Linked DNA regions of Prochlorococcus marinus str. MIT 9312. The protein of the gene in region 1 interacts with the protein of each later gene in a pairwise test. Links are inferred from orthologs where the notes say so. Each region holds a gene or a part of one and is shown in the gene's direction. Other genes may lie near its edges.

What was found.
Region 2: the proteins of sfsA (region 1) and PMT9312_RS03030 interact in binary tests that used the Escherichia coli proteins (3 or more experiments, as listed by UniProt). The link is inferred for Prochlorococcus marinus str. MIT 9312 from one-to-one orthologs.

What each region holds. Positions count from the first base shown.
Region 1 is NC_007577.1:250,743-254,050, forward strand. The notes cover bases 285-3,256. They hold sfsA (DNA/RNA nuclease SfsA), read left to right. Parts: upstream 285-1,386; coding sequence 1,387-2,127; downstream 2,128-3,256. Other genes in these bases: murJ (murein biosynthesis integral membrane protein MurJ), read right to left, coding at 285-1,314; PMT9312_RS01340 (ammonium transporter), read left to right, coding at 2,307-3,256. In the rest of the region: more of murJ, read right to left, coding at 1-284; more of PMT9312_RS01340, read left to right, coding at 3,257-3,308. UniProt on the Escherichia coli protein: Binds to DNA non-specifically. Could be a regulatory factor involved in maltose metabolism.
Region 2 is NC_007577.1:551,973-555,138, forward strand. Bases 320-3,149 are described here. They hold PMT9312_RS03030 (glutamate-5-semialdehyde dehydrogenase), read left to right. Parts: upstream 320-994; coding sequence 995-2,305; downstream 2,306-3,149. Other genes in these bases: PMT9312_RS03025 (translocation/assembly module TamB domain-containing protein), read left to right, coding at 320-927; folB (dihydroneopterin aldolase), read left to right, coding at 2,317-2,679; PMT9312_RS03040 (esterase/lipase family protein), read left to right, coding at 2,685-3,149. Also shown: more of PMT9312_RS03025, read left to right, coding at 1-319; more of PMT9312_RS03040, read left to right, coding at 3,150-3,166. UniProt on the Escherichia coli protein: Catalyzes the NADPH-dependent reduction of L-glutamate 5-phosphate into L-glutamate 5-semialdehyde and phosphate. The product spontaneously undergoes cyclization to form 1-pyrroline-5-carboxylate.

The sequences.
Region 1 (3,308 bases):
TATAAAGTTGACTATTACTGAAGATAAGATTATTCCTACAACTCCAAAATTATATGGTGAAAGATTTCCAAAATTCTTAATTGGTGCACCAATTAAAAACCAATCAAAAAAGATATTAAATATGATCCCTGCGAATGACAACTTAAAAGGAAATTTTGTTTTTTCTATTGAATAGTAAGTTCTTACTAATAAATCTCTATAAAGATAAAAAGGTATTCCAAATCCATAAGCAATTAATATATTCTTCACTTTTAAGGTGGCTGAATAATCAAAGACTCCTCTTTGAAAAACTAATTGAACAATTTGGTTATTGAAGGTTATGAAAAATCCAGTTAAAAAAATAGTTGTCAAGAAACAGTACTCTATTCCAGAGATTAATTTTTTTTGGAATCCTCTGGAGTCTTTATAACTTCTCAATTTAGAAAATTTTGGAAGTAATGGCAAAATTAAAGAGTTGGATAATATGCCTAATGGGGCTTGTATAAGAAAATTTCCGTAAGCTAGTCCAGATGCTGCTCCTTGAAAACTGGAAGCAAAAAACATATCAATAAAAACGTTAATTTGACTTAGACCTGATGAGATAGATGCTGGAAAAATTAGGTTGAAAATTCTTCTCTCTTCATCTTTAAACAATTGGAAAGTTGACTCTAATCTCAAGAGACCGCTTTTATTTATTTCCCAAATTTGAACAACAAACTGAATAAAAGTTCCTGTCAAAGTTGCAAAAGCTAGTAACCCCGAATAAGTGAGGAAATTTGAAGATGAATTTTCTGTGTTGAATATCCAACTAAATAGAATAAAAAAAATTGTAGTTATGCTTGTTATGGCTGGGCTTATACTTGATAAAAAGAATTTTCTTTGAGAATTTAAGGCTCCAAAGCTTAAACCTATAAAGCCAGATAATGGTATACAAGGTGTAAGTATTCTTAATTGGTAAGTGGCAATAGATTTAGCTTCGTAACTTAAATTGGGGGCTAATAAATCAATTAATAAATTGGAATTAAAGTAAATCAATATAGCTAAACTGCATAATAATATTGAAAGTTTTATGCTTACTTGAGTAAGAACAATCCCTCCATTTTTTTTGTTAAGAGGAGTTAAAACTGCTACTACTGCATTATGTAAAGGGCCATTAATTCCTCCAATGATTATTAGCAAAAAACCAGGAATTATATAGGCATAATTAAATGCGTCGTAAGTTACCCCAACCCCAAAAGCAGCAGCTATAAATATTTGTCTTATACATCCCGCTAATTTACTAAGACTAGTACCAAATGAAATTGAAAAAACATTATTTTTAAAAAATGAATGCATTTGGCTATATCAAAAATTTTTCAATAAGATTAAGTTTCAATTATATTTGATTTTTAAATAACGACATATTTTATGAATGATCGGATAATTGAATTTGATCCATTAATTGAAGGGGTTTTAATTAATAGATATAAAAGGTTTCTTGCTGATATTGAATTAGAGACTGGAGAGGTAGTAACTGCTCATTGTGCTAATACAGGACCAATGAAAGGACTTTTGACCGAGGGAGCAAAAGTAAGAATGAGTGTTTCCCCTTCTCCTAAAAGAAAATTACCTTTTACTTGGGAACAGATATGTGTTTTAGATGCAAAAAATGAGGAGGTTTGGGTTGGAATTAATACCCTATTTGCAAATAAGTTGATCAAAAAGGTTATTGAGAAAAATTTGTTAAACGAAATAATTGGAGAAATAGAGACAATTAAAGCTGAAGTGCCTTATGGAAAAGATAAAAAAAGCAGAATTGACTTTTTTTTAACTCCAAAATCTTCAAATCCTGATAAACGTAACATATATATAGAGGTTAAAAATACGACCTGGATGAAAGGAAATGTAGCTCTATTCCCAGATACAGTAACGAAAAGAGGTCAAAAACACCTTATAGAATTAAAGGAATTAATTCCTGCAAGTAAAAGTATTTTAATACTTTGTATTACGAGAAAAGACGCTTGTTTCTTTTCCCCTGGAGATGATGCAGATCCCTTATATGGCAATCTTTTTAGAGAATCTTTTAGTGCAGGTATGATACCAATCCCATGCTCGTTTGAATTTCACAAAGACCACATAACATGGAATGGAATTAAACCTTTGAAATAAATTAAAAACTTGATATTTTGAAATTAATAAAAAAAATTTTTTAATTTAACAAATATAAATTTAGGATGCAACTATAAAATTGGTAGCAACGACTACTAGACACTAATAAGTTTTTTGAGCAAAATTGAATATGAAAGGAAACAGAACAAACTGTTTTTTTGCAGATCTAATTTTTTTTTATGACCACTGCTTTGCAAACGCCTCAAAGGCGCTCTAGGACCAGATTACAAGACGCAAGTCTTGTAAATGGACCTATGCTCCTTTTGAGGAGTATTCGAGGATTTAGTTCAAACCGCTCCATGTTGTGGCTTGCAACTGTTCCTTTAGCACTTTTTGGATTAGGACTTTTTAATGTTGCTGCTCATGCAACAGAACTTCCTGATCTTAATGCAGCATTTTTAGCAAATAACCTTTGGTTATTTGTTGCAACAATTTTAGTTATCTTCATGAATGCTGGTTTCGCTATGGTAGAAGCCGGTATGTGTAGATCTAAAAATGCTGTCAACATTCTCGCCAAAAACCTTTTTGTATTTGCTTTAGCAGTTACTTCATATTGGTTTATTGGATTTGGAATTATGTATTACGGAAAGGAAATAATTCCTGGAATACTTTATTTTAATTCCTTATTCTTTGATCCAACAGTTACTGCTGAAATGATTGAAGGAGCAGAATTAGTACCAACAGTTGACTTCCTCTTCCAAGCAGCTTTTGCTGGAACTGCAGCAACTATTGTTTCTGGTCTCGTCGCAGAAAGAGTTAAGTTTGGAGAATTTGTTGTATTTGCCATCGTTTTAACTGCTTTCATTTACCCAATAGCTGGTAGTTGGAAGTGGAATGGTGGTTGGCTTGATCAGCTTGGATTTATTGATTTTGCAGGCTCTTCAATTGTTCACTCAGTTGGAGCTTGGGCAGGTCTTGTTGGAGCTATGCTTCTTGGACCAAGAATTGGTAAATACTCAGATGGAAAGCCTCAGGCTATGCCTGGACATAATATGGCAATTGCTACTTTAGGAGCTCTTGTTCTATGGATAGGTTGGTATGGATTTAATCCAGGTTCTCAACTTGCTATGGATCAATGGGTACCTTACGTTGCTGTAACTACCACTTTGGCAGCAGCAGCCGGAGCTATTGGAGCAACTATTGTTTCTACTTTAACATCAGGAAAACCTGATCTTACAATG
Region 2 (3,166 bases), 300 kb from region 1 along the record:
TTGCCTAATTATTTGGATAATTTGAGTTTTAATAATCTTAAATTAAAACTTGGACCAGATTTTAAACTTCAATACTCTGATTTGGTTCAAGCTTATTTAGATACCAAATTAGACCTTAATATAAATGGCAAGATAGGGAAAGATTTAAATGCTAGAGGTCTAATTTATCTTAAAAAAGGTAGAGCAAATTTAGGGACTACCCCGTTTAAACTTGATAAAAATAAAGATAACTATATTTTATTCGCATCAAGAAGTGGTGTAGTCCCCTACATTAATTTTTCTTTAGTTAGTAAAGTCCCAGATTCTATAATACCTATCAGTGAAAATAACCAGGATAAAAACATCTCAGGTGATCTTGATGAAAATGCTACTTCAAATGGTTTTGGAGCTGTTGGTATTGGCAATACAAGGCTTATCAAAATTGAAGCTTCTTACGAAGGATTTCTAGATCAATTATCTTTTGAAGATGAAAATAAAAGAATCCAATATAGGAGCACCCCAAGTTATAACAGATCACAAATAATTGGTTTAATTGGAGGTAACTCTGCAAATTTAATAAATAGAGCATTTATTTCACGACTTAATAATGCGGATGCTTTTAGTGAAAGATTTCAGTTATCTTTATATCCAGCGTTAATTGAAAATAATGATTCTTTAAATAACATTTTTTCTAATGAAAATTTAGATATAGAAAATGATGGACAATCACCTTCTAATGAGGAATTTTCTTCTCAAGCTTGGGTAGCTGAAATAGGACTTGATGTTACTGATAAAATAAATTTTGCCTTTCAAACAGTTCCAGGTAGAGATGACCTTCCACCTACAGGAATTTTTACTTTTCAGGCCAATCCAAACTTAGAATTATTAGGTTCTTATGATTCTGATGGCGATTGGAAAAGTCAAGTTCAATTATTTTTTAGATATTAAGTCATAAAAAAAGTTAGTTCAAAGAATCCTTAATTTGAATTATTATTAAATTAATTAAAATATATATATGGCCAATATCTTTGAAGTTCCTCAACCAGGTAATGATCTTTTAGAAAAAGCTGATCAAGTTCGTTTGGCATCAATAAAAATAAGTCAGACTGAAAATCACAATAGAATTAAAGCTTTAAATTCTATGGCTGATTGTCTAGAAAAAAGTACTAAAGAAATTTTAGAGGCGAATAATGAGGACTATACAAGAGCCCAAAAGAAAGGAATTTCAAAGGCTTTACTCTCTAGATTAAAGTTATCAAAAGAAAAATTAAATTCAGGAATTGAAGGAGTAAGAAAAGTTGGAGACTTGGCTGATCCTGTCAATCAAGTTCAAATCAAAAGAGAGCTTGCTAAGGGATTGATTTTAGAAAGAAAGACTGTGCCTATAGGAGTCCTAGGGGTTATTTTTGAATCGAGGCCAGATGCTGTTATGCAGATTAGTTCTCTAGCAATAAGATCAGGTAATGGCGTAATGCTAAAGGGCGGTAGTGAAGCCAATTTAACAAATACTGCAATAGTCAAGGCTTTGAAAAAGGGTTTGTATGAATCAGGACTTGATAAAAATGCAATATGCTTACTTACAAGCAGAAAAGATAGTATGTCGATGTTAAATCTTGAGAAATATATTAATTTGATAATTCCTAGAGGAAGTAATGAATTAGTTAAATTTATTCAGGAGAATACAAGAATTCCCGTGTTAGGTCATGCTGATGGAATTTGTCATTTATTTATAGATAATGAGGCAAATCTCGAGATGGCTTTATCAGTAGCTTTGGATAGCAAAATTCAATATCCTGCAGCATGTAATGCTATTGAAACTTTATTAGTGCATAAAGATATTGCACAAGTTTTTCTAGAAAAGGCAATACCTTTGTTTAATTCTAATGACGTTAAATTAATTGGAGATAAACGAACAGTTGAGTTAGGGGTGAAGTATGAGGCTAGTGTAGAAGATTGGCAAACTGAATATTTAGATTTAATTTTATCGATAAAAATTGTTGACGATCTTGAGGAGGCAATTAATCATATTCAAAAATTTAGTTCAAAACATACAGATGGAATAATCACTGAAAATTCAACTTCTGCTAAAAAATTTATGAATGTAGTTGATAGTGCAGGTGTTTTTCATAATTGCTCTACTAGATTTGCAGATGGGTTTAGATATGGATTCGGAGCCGAAATTGGGATATCTACTCAAACTCTTCCCCCAAGAGGACCTGTAGGTCTAGAGGGTTTGGTTACATATAAATATTTTCTAAATGGCGATGGGAATATCGTTGATGATTTTTCATCTGGTAAGGCTATCTATACTCATAAGGATCTTTGAATTTTTTGAAGATGGAAACATTTTTAAAAATTGAGAATATTAAACTTTGGGCTAGAGTGGGTGTTCTTGAGGAAGAAAGGCAATTAGGACAATTATTTAGTTTGGATATATTTTTGTGGACTGATTTTGAAAAGTGTACTGCAAATGATGATATTAAAAAAACGGTTGACTATTCAAAATTAGTTGAAATTTTAAAAGATCAATCAAAGAAAATATATTGTTTCACAATCGAAAAATACTCTGACGCAATCTTAGAAATTATTAATAAGAAATTTAAGCTCACTAAAATTAAAATTATTTTGACAAAATGTAATCCTCCAATTACTGGTTTTGATGGGAAGGTGTCAATAGTCAGAATTCTTCAAAATAAGTAAAAGTTTTGGAAAAAAGAAATCCCATTATATTGATTCATGGTCTTTGGAATACTTCAAGTATTTTTTCTTCTATCACTTCAAAACTGGATGAAATTGGAATTGAATATTTTGCCCCAACTCTTAGTCATTCATATGGAATGACTTCAATTATTGATTTAACAAATATATTAAACGGATTAATTTTAGAGAAATACGGTTTAGAAAAAGAAATAGATATTTTAGGATTTTCTATGGGAGGAATAATTGCTAGGTATTGGATTCAAAAATTTGATGGATATAAAAGAACAAGAAGATTAATATCTATAGGCTCCCCTCACAAAGGAACATTGATGGCTCAATTAGTACCTAAATACCCTTTTAGAGGAATATCAGAAATGAAAATAAATAGTAAGTTTCTTAAAGAACTTGCAAACAATGATTTTTTTCTTAATGATATCGAGTGTATAAGTTTCTATACTTATTTGGATCTAATGGTTTTTCCTTCCTG